Regions from separate parts of the Microbacterium sp. AC145 genome, predicted to be linked through region 4. Evidence: predicted binding sites of a transcription regulator. Region 4 holds the regulator's gene; each other region holds the start of a gene.
What was found. Region 4 encodes LexA, which represses DNA repair genes until DNA is damaged. Its sites were predicted from a motif close to TCGAACANNTGTTCGA; they were not measured.
Positions count from the first base shown of each region.

Region 1: a site for LexA is predicted at 2,408-2,423, ahead of recA (recombinase RecA). Genes of this name have one in related genera too.
Region 2: a site for LexA is predicted at 1,917-1,932, ahead of ACZZZN_RS17450 (HNH endonuclease signature motif containing protein). Genes of this name have one in related genera too.
Region 3: a site for LexA is predicted at 2,159-2,174, ahead of ACZZZN_RS00870 (HNH endonuclease signature motif containing protein). Genes of this name have one in related genera too.

Region 1 covers NZ_OZ409859.1:1,601,598-1,605,097, forward strand. The annotation lists gene miaB (tRNA (N6-isopentenyl adenosine(37)-C2)-methylthiotransferase MiaB) at 1-225, opposite strand, end outside; gene ACZZZN_RS07930 (regulatory protein RecX) at 290-1,165, opposite strand; gene recA (recombinase RecA) at 1,168-2,211, opposite strand; gene ACZZZN_RS07940 (DUF3046 domain-containing protein) at 2,478-2,702, opposite strand; gene ACZZZN_RS07945 (helix-turn-helix domain-containing protein) at 2,724-3,032, opposite strand; gene ACZZZN_RS07950 (CinA family protein) at 3,174-3,500, opposite strand, start outside.
Region 2 covers NZ_OZ409859.1:3,610,471-3,613,970, reverse strand. The annotation lists gene ACZZZN_RS17460 (ATP-binding cassette domain-containing protein) at 1-1,264, shown strand, start outside; gene ACZZZN_RS17455 (hypothetical protein) at 1,348-1,797, opposite strand; gene ACZZZN_RS17450 (HNH endonuclease signature motif containing protein) at 1,943-3,250, shown strand; gene hemL (glutamate-1-semialdehyde 2,1-aminomutase) at 3,316-3,500, opposite strand, start outside.
Region 3 covers NZ_OZ409859.1:179,111-182,610, forward strand. The annotation lists gene ACZZZN_RS00855 (hypothetical protein) at 1-453, shown strand, start outside; gene ACZZZN_RS00860 (hypothetical protein) at 834-1,385, opposite strand; gene ACZZZN_RS00865 (hypothetical protein) at 1,382-2,047, opposite strand; gene ACZZZN_RS00870 (HNH endonuclease signature motif containing protein) at 2,185-3,500, shown strand, end outside.
Region 4 covers NZ_OZ409859.1:846,024-849,523, forward strand. The annotation lists gene ACZZZN_RS04115 (S9 family peptidase) at 1-203, opposite strand, end outside; gene ACZZZN_RS04120 (hypothetical protein) at 200-1,417, opposite strand; gene lexA (transcriptional repressor LexA) at 1,495-2,181, opposite strand; gene ACZZZN_RS04130 (LysM peptidoglycan-binding domain-containing protein) at 2,462-2,824, shown strand; gene ACZZZN_RS04135 (histidinol-phosphate transaminase) at 2,896-3,500, shown strand, end outside.

The DNA of each region.
Region 1 (3,500 bases), 760 kb from region 4:
GTTGTCGCGCACGGCGCATGTGTTGATGATCACGACGTCGGCCTCGTCGCCGGCAGTCGCGCGGATGTACCCGGCGCTCTCGAGCGAGCCCGACAGCCGTTCGGAGTCATGGACGTTCATCTGGCAGCCGAAGGTGCGTACCTCATACGAGCGCTGGCGCCCGTCGAGATCGACTGCTGCTGACGACGATGTGATGATCGTCGGTTCACTGCGCGGAATACTCATGATGGTCCATTCTACGAGCGACCGCCGATGCGACGGCCCTGGCCCGATGTCCGCGTCGAAACCGTCAGTCCGACTCGATGAACCGCACGCCTGCTGTCGGTCGGCCACGCGTGTTCTCGCCGAGAGCCGTCTTCGCTGCAGACATCGCAATGCCCCCGTTGTACCCGCGCCGAGCGAGCTGACCGACGAGACGACGAAGCGCCGTGTCGTGATCGAGGCGAGCCAGCGATGATGCCTTGGTTCGTGCGAAATCCAGAGCGCGCGCAGCGTCATCATCGGGAAGCTCCGAGAGCGCGGAGTCGATCACATCTCGGGTGATGCCGCGCTGTGCGAGCGCTCGGGACAATGCCACTCGTCCTTGACCTTTGCGTTCGACTCCTGCGCTGATCAGCTGTTCTGCGAGGACGTGGTCATCGAGGTATCCGCGCCGACAGAACTCATCGAGAACATCGTCGATCTGCGCGGTCTCGAGTCGTGCGCCATCTCTCTCGAATCCTCGGAGCACAAGACGTGCCTCTGAGATCGAGAGCGAGCGAGTGCGCAGCTTGCGAACGAGCAGCTCTTCCGCTGATTCTCGGAGCTGGTCCGGACTCGGTGCATCGTCGTCGACCGCAGGCTCGTCCTCGATCTGCAGCGCGCGCAGACGTGGTGCGGACTTCGTCCCGCCTCGGGCCGGGTGCCTGTCGCTCGGAGATCCGTCGGATGCAGCGTTCGACGAATCCGCCCGCGGAGCGACTCCTCGCGTGCTGGAGGCGCCACCACTCCACGTGGAACGCCACGCCGCAGCGTCGGCGACGAGCTCGGACTGCCCGCGCTCGTCACCGGCTCCGGGTCGCGGCCGCACCCCCGGCACCTCGGCGGTGCCCGGTGATGGCGCGCCGAAGAGCGGGATGACGGGAGCGAGCCGCTCGGACTCGCCCCCGCCTTCACGATCGACCATGGTCAGGCCGGGCGACGCTCAGCGAGCTCGTCGGCAGGAGCCTCAGTGGCGCCGCCGATTCCGAGCTTCTGCTTGATCTGTGTCTCGATCGCCAAAGCGACGTCCGGGTTCTTGAGGAGGAACGATCGCGCGTTCTCCTTTCCCTGTCCGAGCTGATCGCCGTCGTAGGTGTACCAGGACCCCGACTTCTTGACGATGCCGTGCTCCACGCCGAAGTCGATCAGGCTTCCCTCGCGGGAGATGCCGACGCCGTACAGGATGTCGAACTCTGCCTGCTTGAACGGCGGCGCCATCTTGTTCTTGACGACCTTGACGCGAGTACGGTTTCCGACCGCGTCCGTGCCGTCCTTCAGCGTCTCGATGCGACGGATGTCCATTCGGACAGACGCGTAGAACTTCAGCGCCTTGCCACCGGCGGTGGTCTCGGGCGATCCGAAGAACACACCGATCTTCTCGCGCAGTTGGTTGATGAAGATCATCGTGGTGTTGGTCTGGTTGAGCCCACCGGTCAGCTTTCGCAGTGCCTGCGACATGAGTCGTGCCTGCAGACCCACGTGCGAATCACCCATCTCGCCCTCGATCTCAGCACGCGGCACGAGAGCCGCGACGGAGTCGATCACGATGAGGTCGATGGCGCCGGAGCGCACGAGCATGTCCGCGATCTCGAGAGCCTGCTCACCCGTATCGGGCTGCGAGACCAGAAGCGCGTCGATGTCGACTCCGAGCTTGGCCGCGTAGTCGGGGTCGAGCGCGTGCTCGGCGTCGATGAACGCGGCGATACCGCCGGCACGCTGAGCGTTCGCGATGGCGTGCAGGGTGAGCGTCGTCTTTCCGGACGACTCAGGGCCGTAGATCTCGACGATGCGGCCACGCGGAAGACCACCGACGCCGAGGGCGACGTCGAGGGCGATGGAGCCGGTCGGGATGACGGCGACGGGTGCGCGCTCGTCGCTGCCCAGTCGCATGACCGAGCCCTTTCCGAACTGACGATCGATCTGAGCGAGTGCGGTCTCGAGGGACTTCTCGCGGTCAGCGGGTGATGGCATGACGTGCTCCTAATGCTCGCGTGGTGCCGCCTGTAGGCTGTCGCGGTCCTCCCGGTTGGGCGGAACTCTCCGACAAGGCGTATGGCTGTTCGGCTTGTCTTCACCGTACGAGGAGCCACCGACATTACGTCGCCGGCAACCACAGATTCGGGATGACGAGACCTCTGAACCACTTGTGCAGAAGACTACGCCCGTTTCGAACACATATTCGACGACACGCCGCATCAGCGTGTCGTCATACCGAACACATCGAACGCGTCAGGCAGTCACTTCTTGCGAGGCTCGAGGCGCCCGGCGCCATGACGGCGCTCGATCGGCACATCCGTCTCAGCACACAGTGCGAGCCAGATGTCGCGCGGCGGGTAGCCGGCATCCAGAGCCTCGTCGGCCGTCCGGCCGGAGAGCTGCGTCAGGATGAGATCGCTGACCAGAGATGAGCCGCGCCCTCCGAACTCCGCATCGACGGCGCGGAGGAATTCACTGCGACGCATGAAGAGCGGGAACCTCGCCGATCAGTGGAGCGTGAGCTCGGGCTCGATCGAGGCGACCAGATCGTCGGGCACGACGTCTGGGAACACCTGGATGCCCTCGAGGACGGAGATGCGATCTCCGACTTCGCGCATGATGATCGAGATGGGCACGTCGAGTGCATCCGCCACAGAGGCGAGGATCTCACTCGATGCCTCTTTCTGGCCCCGCTCCACCTCGCTGAGGTAGCCGAGCGCCACAGAGGCCTTGCTTGCGACCTGCCGGAGCGTACGCCCCTTCTGCAGGCGGAAGTCCCTCAGCACATCGCCGATTTCCTGTCGTACAAGAATCATCGGAACCTCCTCCCAGATCGTCTTCTCGAGGTCTCCCCCAAGGAGATCGCCAGTCTAGTCCTACCGACCTTCACAAAATCTACCTTCGCACGCTGTGCTTTCGGTGTGAGCACATCGATGACAACGGAACTCATGGCCCGACTATTCCCTGACGACTCGAATGAGCAGAGCGAGCGCTGCGTCGGCGGCCTGTGCGCGGATCGCTGCACGATCGCCGGGGAACGTGTGGGGCTCGGTCACGGATGCGGTCGGCGTCACGACGGCGATGTGCACCGTGCCGACCGGCTGACCGTCGGGCGACTCCGGTCCGGCGATCCCGGTCGTCGCTACCCCGACGTCTGCGGGACGCCCGTCGACGCTCACCGCGCGCCGAACACCGTCGGCCATCTGTCGGGCGACCTCAGGGTGCACCGGACCATACGCGGACAGGAGGTCGGCATCGACCCCGAGCAGACTGCCCTTCACGGG
Region 2 (3,500 bases), 2.8 Mb from region 4:
GGGCATGCGCCAGCGGCTGAGCGTCGCCCACGCACTGCTCGGCGACCCTGGCGCCCTCGTGTTCGACGAGCCGGCGAACGGCCTCGACCCCGAAGGCATCCGGTGGATGCGCCTCCTCATGCGTCGACTCGCCGATGAGGGCCGCACCGTCCTCGTCTCCTCGCACGTGCTGAGCGAGGTCGAACAGGTCGCCGACAACGTGCTCGTGCTGTCACGCGGTCAGCTGATGCTCTCCAGCGGCATCGAGACGCTGGCAGACCCGTCGTCCGGCGCCGTCGTGGTCGACGCGGCAGACCGCTCGGCCCTCACCGCCGCGCTCTCCGCAGCGGGTTTCGAGGTCGAGGTGCTGCGCTCCGGCCTCACCGTTCGCGGTGGCGACGCCGGGACCGTCGGCGCGATCGCCGCCGATGCGGGGGTCGCCCTGACCACGCTGGTGCAGCGCGGTCCCACCCTCGAGGACATCTTCATCGAGCTCGTCCGCGGCGGCAAGCATGCACCGCGCGCGATCCCCGGTTCGGCAGACGTCGTTCCGCCGGTGGTGAACGATGCCGCCGTCGCTACCGAGGCTGTGACTGAAGAGGCTGTGGCTGACGAGGCTGTCGCTGACGAGGCTGTGGCGGACGAAGTTCCGGCCGACGAGGCTCCCGCCGAGGAAGTTCCGGCCGAGGATGCGAATGACGCCGATGCGGCGGATGCCGAGGCATCGGACGCTGGTCTCGCTGTCGCTTCGCCCCCTTCCCAGCCGTCCTTCGACGACATCCTGTTCGGCACCGGAACCGAGCACACCGACACTGTGCAGGGTTCCGAGCCCGAGGATGCACAGGTCGCCGATCATGCGGGCATCGAGACCTTCTCCGATCTGCACCCGGATGATGACGCGCCGCACACCGCCGGGCAGGACGACGGCGGCACCGAGGTCGCGGCGCAGTCTTCCGACCACGACGACGCGTCCCCCACCCCGGCGGACGATGACGACGACGACCCGCGCTCCGCAGCCGTCAGCTCGATGCTGGCCGCAGCTGCGCGTGCGTACTACGACGACGAGCCCCGACAGTATCCCTTCGGCGAAGGCGAAGGCGATTCCGAAGGCGGAGAAGAAGCGTCCGCCGAGGGTGGCGACGAGACCGGTGAGCAGCACGAGCACGCCGAGGGCGAGGCCCACGAGCACGCCGAGAGCGAGGCCCACGAGCAGGCCGAGCACAACGAGCACCACGCCGAGGGCGAGCACCACGACCACCATGACGGCGAGCAGCGCGAGAGCTGACCAGCACCACCGCTCCCATGCGAACGCCCTCCGCGCCGACAGGCTTCGGAGGGCGTTGCGCGTAAGAGAGTCCTCTGCGCGGATCAGGCCGGTCGCGGCCGGATGACCGGGCGCCGCCGCCCCTTCGAGGTCGACGTCGGGGCGGTGGCGACGATCTCCTCGACATCGGCGGGCTCGTGCGAGACCTCGAGACGCAGTGCCTGCGTGAGCGCCAGACCGTGGCTCGTGGTGAGGATCAGTCGGCGATACTGCTCGTCGCCTTCGAGATCGATCACGACGCTCGGACGACGTCGACGGATCAGTACGAAGTCGACGCTGCCCGCGGCCTTCCACGTGCCCGACGCCAGGATGCCGGGGATGTGCGTGCCGGGGTTCGGAACCCCGCGTAGCCAGGTCCACGCGTCGTCGATGAGCTGCACCTTGGTGATCGTGCTCCGCGCGATGCGCAGATTGTCCCGGTGGAAGCTCGCCGCACGCTCGATCGGCGAGAGCACGATCTCGAGTTGCGTCTGGTCCAGCAGCAACGTCACCATGCCTCAAGTCTGCCAGCGGCGCCCTGCGAGTTGTCTGCTTCTTGCTCACAGGACGGCAACGATCCGTTGTCTGATCTCTCCATCGCGCTTTCCTTCATTCCGATGTTCCACTCGTTTATTCGAACAAATCTACTAGACTCGGAGCATGACGCAGACCACCACACACGACGTCGAGCAGCGCTCCATGCTGCTCGATTCCTGGGTGGAGAAGCGGCGACAGATCGCTGCCCTCGAGGCTGAGGCCTCCGCGCTCCTCGCCGAGCGCCTGCGACTCTGCGCCGCCGAAGAAGACGAGAACCCATACCACCGCGACGCGATCCGACGATCGATGGTCTCCGAGTATTCGGCGGCGGGTCGCATGACCCAGGGCAGCGTCGAGTATGCCTTCTCCGACGCCCGGTTCCTCGAGACGAGCCATCCTGGAGTGCGAGAGGCTTTCCGACGCGGGGCGATCACCGCCGCGCACGTCCGCGAGATCGTGCGGGCCGCGGGCGTGGTGCGCGAAGCCGTCAACAACGGAAAGGCGGATGCCGACGTGCTGCCGCTCTACGACACGGTCGCCGTGATCGTCGCCGAGACCGAGACGCCCGCTCGCACCCGCACGCATCTGCGCGAGCTCGCCGCCGTGCTCGCCGGGGCGACGACGAACGAACGTCATGCGCAGGCGAAATCTGAGCGCACGGTCACGATGCGAGCGGCGGGCGACGGCCTCGCGGTCCTGACGGTCGTACTGCCCGAGTACCTCGCGACGGCGATCATGGATCGCCTGACCCAGCTTGCACGCGCCGTCATCGCGGGGCGCGACGATCACGCGATCTTCGGCGACGGCACGTTCACCACAGACCCCGTCAACGAGCACATCCCCGCGGATGACCGCACGATCGACCAGGTGCGTGCCGATCTGCTCATCGATCTGCTCCTCGCCTCCGATCCGAGCGCCGCGAACGGGTCAGGGCTCGACAACATCGTCGCGCGCATCCAGGTCACGGTCGCCGCCACGACGCTCGCCGGCTGCGACGACCGATCAGCCCAGCTTGACGGCCACGGCCCGCTCCACCCCGACATCGCCCGCGATCTCGCCGGGCGCAACGGCGGGTGGGCACGCCTGTTCCTCGACCCTCACGGAATGGTCGTCGAGACCGACAACTACTCACCCACCGAATCGATGCGGAGGTTCCTTCGCGCCCGTGACCAGCACTGCCGATTCCCCGGATGCAGAATGCCGGCGCATAGGTGCCAGATCGATCACACCTTCGACCACGCCAAGGGAGGGAAGACCGAGATTCACAATCTCGCCCACCTCTGCGTCCGGCATCACGCGCTGAAACACCCCGACATGGCGGATGCGCATCGATGGACGGCACATCAGCTTCCCGACGGAACCATCGACTGGTTCAGCCCGCTCGGGCGCAGGTATCGAGACACTCCACGTCCGCGCGTGATGTTCGTCTGATGTGCGAGATCTCCCACGCGAGACCTGACACGAGACCTCAGGCACGAGACCTCAGCCGCGCCCCTTCAGGCGCGAGCCGCAGCTGCCGCAGCCGCTGCGATCGGCAGGGCGGCCTCGATGCGCTGCAGGTCTTCCTCGCCGTGGGCCGCCGTGAGGAACCACGCCTCGTAGACACTGGGCGGAAGCGCCACACCCTGCTCGCGCATGGCATGGAAGAACGGTGCGTACCGGAACGCGTCCTGAGCCTGCG
Region 3 (3,500 bases), 670 kb from region 4:
GCTGCGGTCACCGTGATCTGGCGAGGCGGACCGGTGCTCTTCGGGGCCTTCGCGCTCGCCTATGCGAGCTGGGCCTTCGCCGAGCAGGTCGCGACCCGTGGTGCGTTGCAGCTCATAGGCGGGCACGACACCTGGTTCTGGGCGGGGGTGTTCCCGCTCGTGAGCGTCGGCATCGCGGCGATCGCCGAGCCGTTGCGGGTGGCGATCGTGGCGACCGCATACGACGGTGTGATCGGGCGGCCGAAAGCCCGGCTCGACACACGTCCGTCAGGGATCGACGACCCGTCAGGGGTCGAGAGCCTGTCAGGGGTCGAGAGCCTGTCAGGGGACGACGGTGAACCGAGCGAGATCGGAGTCGTCGCCCTCGATGTCGAGCACGAAGGGCCCCTCAGCGTCGTCCGGCAGCACGAAGATGAGCAGGATGCGATGCGACGCGGGTTCCGCGGCGCATGAGCTCGCGTCGAGGCCCGTGGGCAGATCGAGTCCCCTCCGCGAGCTCACCCAGGTGCGCGACGACGACTTCTCGATGAGGGTGGCGAAGCCGCACGACGCGGCATCCGGTCCGCCGCTGGCGGTCAGGCGGACGCTCAGCGTGCGCGACCCTTCTGGCGCATCGAACTCCCCCCACTCCACGAAGCCGAGCGAGAGCTCCTGACCCGAGATGGCGACGCGTGGATCGGTGGCGGAATCAGCCTCGATCACGCGGTCCGTCTGACGGATGCTCGGAATCACGTCGAGCCACACGTAGGTGCCGACCACGGCGACCGCCGCGATGGCCAGGGCGATCAGCGCGGTTCGCTGGGTGCGCCACCAGCGTCTCGGGTCGTTCCGGCTCATTCGTCGCTCCAACCCGGTGCGACGAGATCGGCGCTCGAGACCCGGGGGAGATCATCGAGATCGATCGAGATCACCACCAGGTCGTCGAGCTCAGGGGTGGAGTACCCCGAGGAGAGCCGCAGCTCGGCGGTGCCGCTGTCGAGCTCTGTCGGCAGCTCGAAGGACAGCGTGCCCGTGATCTCGGTGCCGACGCGCAGCGCGGTGCCGCGCAGCGACGTCGACGGACGTTCGCTCGCCTGGAACACACGGTCGTCGACGGCGAGGGTCGCGAGCTGGATCGCCGCGTCGACCTCCGTCGTCGCCGCCGAGGCGTCGAGCGTGATGACGAGCCAGTTGCCCTCAGCGCTCCATGCGGATTCGACCACCTCATCGGCGAAGGTCGCGTCCGTCACGGTCGCGACGATCGTCCGCGACGCGACGGTCTCGCCGGCATGCCCGTGCACGGTGATCGGCCCGACCACGTCTTCGTCGCTCGGCGTCACGGCCGTCATCAGCCCGGCACTCAGCACGAGCGCGGCACCGACGAGCCACGGCAGCGCGCGTCTCACGACGTCCCGCTCACGGGGATGACGATGCGCGCGGCGATGTCGGCCGCGCGCCAGGTCACGACACGGGACGAGAGGAGCACGGCGCCCGTGCTGATCGCGGCCTCATGCACATCGAGAGCGACCGCGTCGCCGGTCACCGCGTCTTCTGGCACCGGCCAGGCGATCATGACCTCGTCCGGCACCCCGGGCTGCAGGTAGACCTGACCGGCCGATCCGTCGGCACGCCAGACATCGGCGTTGTCGGTGGGCTCGACGCCGACTAGGCCGAGCAGCGGCTCGTCGTGATTCACGAGATTCGTGTCGATGCGATCGGCCGTCGTGCCGACGCCGATCGGGTGGTCCGTCAGGTTCTCCATCGCGAGGGTCATGACCAGCAGCACCTCGCCGTCTTCCGCGTCGAGGTACTCGGATTCGACCTCGCGCGTGAACTCGGCATCGAGCACGGTGACGCTCAGCTGGCCCGTGCGCACCTCGTCGCCCGCGTCGACGCTGCGCGGTTCTGTCAACGCCTGCGCGAGTCCGCCGGTCGCGATCACCACGATGAGCAGTGCGGCGACCGCCGCGGCTGCCACCCAGATCCAGCGCGGCAGATCGGAGACGGACCGCGCCCAGCGCGAGGCGATCGCGCGCACGCCGCCGGTCCGGTCCCCCCTGATGGTCACGAGGTCAGCCTAGCGAGACGCGTGCGGTCGGTCGCCGTCATCGGCGTCGATCGGCTTCTTGGTCGAGCATCTGGGGATGCCGGTATCTTCGCGGGGTGACCCTGCCATTGTTCGTATCTTTGTTCTAATCTGGGGGTATGGCTCACCGCACCGATCTCGACCTCGATCTCGAGGAGCGGTGTCGCCTGCTCGATGACTGGACCGAGGTCCGGCGGCGGATCGCGGCGCTCGAGGCCGAGGCGAGCGAGCTGCTCATCCAGCGGATCGCTGTCCGCGAGAGCGATGTGACCGAGCACGCCTTCCACCGTGACGCGATCGACCGGTCGATGATCGCCGAATACGCCGCGGCGGGTCGCGTGAGCACGGGGTCGGTCGAGTACGCGTTCACCGACGCGCGCACCCTGTTCCGCACTCTGCCCGGGGTGAGGGCGGCGTTCGCCGCCGGGACGATCAGTGTCGGGCACGTGCGGGAGATCGTGCGGGCGAGCATGATCGTCAGCGAGGCGATCGACGCCGGAGACGTGGCGCCTGAGACGATGGCCCTCTACGAGGCGGCGGTGCTCGTGTTCGCCGAGCGGGAGACCGCTGCGCGCACGAGGGCTCATGCGCGGCAGGTGGCGGCGACGCTCGCGGGTGTGACTCTGGTGGCTCGTCAGCGCAAGGCCGTCGAGGAACGCTGCGTGCAGGTGCGTTCGGTCGGGGACGGGCTGTCTCTGCTCACCGCGGTGCTGCCGGAATGGGTCGCCGAGGGGATCCTCGACCGGCTCACCCAGATGGCACGCGAGATCGTCCGCACCCGCGACGAACGAGAAACCCACCTGTCGCCGCTGGACGACGACGGTGAGCACGTCCGTGATCTGCACGACTTCTCCCCGGACGATGCGCACTACGCGGCGTACTTCGATGCGCACGTCATCGTGGGCGAGTCGGGCACGTTCACGACCGACCCGCTCGCGGGCCTGCGCGATCCGATGACCGACCCGACCAGCCCCGACATCGAACACCTTGCCGGAGACACCCGCACGATCGATCAGATCCGCGCCGACGTCCTCGCAGACCTCCTCCTCGCTGCCACACCCAGCCCCGAGAACGGCACCGGGCTCGAGAACATCACGGCCCGCATCCAGGTCACCGTCGCCGCCACCACTCTGACCGGTGCCGACGACCACCCCGCCGAACTCGACGGACACGGCCCCCTCGCCCCCGAGATCGCTCGATGCCTCGCCGGACACACCACCGGCTGGACCCGCCTCTTCCTCGACCCCACCGGTCTCATCATCGAGACCGACACCTACACGCCCACCGCGGCCATGCGACGCTTCCTCCGCGCCCGCGACCAGCACTGCCGATTCCCCGGATGCCGCATGCCCACCCACCGCTGCGACATCGACCACACCCACGACCACGCCCGCGGCGGCAGAACCCGCACCGACAACGTCAGCCACCTCTGCCG
Region 4 (3,500 bases):
ATGCGAGAAGGATCGGCGAGGCCGGCATCTGCGAGGCCTCGGGCGGCCGCGATCACATCGTCGACGTCGACCACGCCCCATTCGCCGTCGAGTCGTTCGCGGTATGCGCGTCCGTATCCCGTCGAGCCGCCGTAGTTCACATCGAGCACGCCGATCCCACGGCTCGTGAAGAACGCGATGGCGGTCGACGCTGCTCCGCTCACGTGCGCCGTGGGGCCCCCGTGCACGAACACGATGTAGGGGGAAGCTCGTGATCGGCGGGGGTCTCGTCGGGATTCGCAGGCGCGTACACGAACGCGTGGACCGGACCGTGCGAGCCCTCCACGACGATTGTCGACGCGGGTGGCATCCACGCGGGGTCGGAGGGGGCGCCCCCGGTCACTGCGGTGGTCGAGTGCGTGTCGACGTCGACGCACCACACGCCGGGCGCACCCGTCGAGCTGTTGCCCGATACCAGCACCCGCGTGCCGACGACGTCGTCGATGCTCACGTGCCCGTCTGCCGGGATCGCAAGGGTGCGTGCGTCGCGGTCGCCGTCGATCAGCACGACGCGGTCACGGCCTTCGGTGCGGACCGCGACGATCCTGCCGTCGGCGAGCGGACGATACCAGCGGTTGCCGAGCACCCAGAGCCCATAGCCGGTGTCGGCGGGTGGGTCGGTGAGCACGAGCGCCTCGGCCGGGCGGCGAGCGGTGATCCCGTCCAGTTCCTGTCGGTGCAGCGTCCAGCGCCCCGTGGCGTCGTCGGCATAGTGCAGCTCGTCGTCAGCGGTCCATTCGGGTTGCAGTGCGGCACGCGTCGGCAGCGTCGTCGTGCCGTCACCGTCGGAGACCCTGAGACTCGCGCTCTGCCAGGGCATCCGATCAGCTCGCCACTCGACCCATGCCACGCGGCTTCCGTCAGGCGACAGTGCAGGATGCGCGTAGAAGTCCGGTCCTTCGACGACTGTGAGGAGGCGGTCGGGGTCGTCGCCGGCCGATCCGTCGAGAGGAATCTCGACGATCGCCCGCGCGTGGGGCTCGGATTCGAGATCCTCGCGAACCGCGAACAGTCGGCCGTCGACGAGACGGAGGCCGCCGTAGGCCGGTCCCGACGGGGTCAGCGGCAGCAGGGGGCCTCCCCGCGGCATCCGCCGGACCCTCTGATCCGAGCCGTCGACGAAGTACAGGGTGCCCTCGTCATCCGCTGCCCATGCGCCGCCGCCGTACTCATGCACCCGAGACCGCGCGCTCCACGGACCGGGGAGCATCATCTCGCCGGTCGAACTGCGCACCGTGACACGTCCGCGCTCGTCCGGAATCGACTCGCCCCACCAGATCTCTTCACCGACGAATGCCGCACCGTCGATACGCGGGGACGAGGCGGCGACGGATGCCGGGGAGAACGGTGAGGACCAGGAACCGAAAGGCGACGACATGCTTCGACCCTATGACGAAAGGGACGCTGCGTGACGGCGCCGGTCCTGGCAGGGCGTCCCTGTGCGCGGAACCGAGATCAGACTGCGCGCAGCACGGCGACGATCTTGCCGAGGATGACCGCCTCGTCGCCGAGGATCGGCTCGAACGCCGAGTTGCGGGGCAGCAACCAGGTGTGACCGTCGCGCCGGCGAAGGACCTTCACCGTCGCCTCGCCATCGAGCATCGCGGCGACGATCTCGCCGTTCTCCGCGCTGCCCTGCGAGCGCACGACCACCCAGTCGCCGTCGCAGATCGCTGCGTCGATCATCGACTCGCCGGACACCTTGAGCATGAAGAGGTCGCCCTTGCCGACGAGCTGGCGGGGGAGCGGGAAGATCTCCTCGACCTGCTGATCGGCGGTGATCGGCACGCCGGCGGCGATCCGCCCCACGAGCGGGACCAGCGCGGCATCGCCGACGGGGGTCGCGACATCGGCGGGGTTCTCGCCACTCGTTCCGGGAAGGTCGATGAGCACCTCCATCGCACGCGTCTTGCCCGGATCGCGTCGCAGGTAGCCGCTGAGTTCGAGCTGACCGAGCTGATGGGTCACGCTCGACAGGGACTTGAGCCCGACGGCATCGCCGATCTCCCGCATGCTCGGCGGATAGCCGTAGCGGCTGATCGAGGTCTGGATGACCTCGAGGATCGCCATCTGCTTGGGACTCAGGCTCTTCCGGCGACGGGTGCGCGGAGCCTCGGACTCGGTGGCGGCGTTGTCGCTCATGATGCTCCTCAGGTGTGGACCCGGCGTCTCGGTTCGAATGTCGGTGGCCCGTGATGGGGTGTTGCTATCGAAACCGTATCCGAGAAAAGCGCGGATGGGGAATATCTGTTCGAGCGTGTCTGTTGATTCGCGGTGCGGGTTTCGAAGAACTCTTGACAGATGTTCGAATTCGAAGATACCTTCGGAACGTAGCTTCGCATTCCCGGCTCCCGGCCGAGTCGCGAATGCGAACGCTACGCCAACTTCACCGCCCAGTGCGGAAGTAGCAGAGGAGCACGACATGAGCACCATCACCTTCAGTACTGCAGCGATCGCCCCGGCAATGCCGGCGACCCGCCTTCGGCTGACGGCGCGCGGTCGCCGGGTCGTGCTGGCTCTGGCTGCGGTGCCGCTCGCGGCGGGGATCGCCTTCGGGGCGCTCAGCGGTGGCAGCGCAATGGCTTCCAACGACGCAGCCGCGACCGCTTCCTTCGAGACGGTCACCGTGATGCCGGGGGACACACTGTGGTCGATCGCCGAGAGCGTCGCACCGAAGGCTGACCCGCGCGAGGTCATCGGTGAGATCACCAGGCTCAACGTTCTGCAGGGTGCGGCGCTGCAGATCGGCGACGAGCTGGCCATCCCGGCACAGTTCTCCGAGTGATCAGCGGTCCCGGCATATCTCGGGCGTCACGCTGAGCGACCGTCGTCACCATGCGGCCTACCATGGGAAGGGTGACTGCATCACTCGCCGACCTGCCCCTTCGTGACGACCTCCGTGGACTCACTCCGTATGGCGCACCACAGGCTCCGCTTCCCATCGCGCTGAATGTCAATGAGAACACGCATCCCGTGCCGGATGCCGTGGCAAGCGACATCCTCGACGACATCGCCGTCGCGCTGCGCGATGTGAACCGCTATCCCGACCGGGAGTTCACGACGCTGCGTGAGTCATTCGCGCGCTACCTCGGCCACGGCCTCGCACCCGAGCAGATCTGGGCGGGCAACGGATCGAACGAGGTGCTGCAGCACATCATGCAGGCGTTCGGCGGTCCTGGCCGCACCGCTTTCGGCTTCGCCCCGACCTACTCGATGTACCCACTGATCGCGCAGGGAACGGGGGCACGCTGGATCGCCGGTACCCGCCAGCCCGATTACACGATCACACCGGATGAGGCCGCCGCGCAGGTCACTGACGCAGATCCCGACGTGATCCTGCTCTGCTCGCCGAACAACCCCACGGGCACGCCCCTGGGGCTCGACGTCGTCGAAGCGGTCTATGAGGCGTCTCGGGGCATCGTGATCGTCGACGAGGCGTATCAGGAGTTCGCACCACGAGA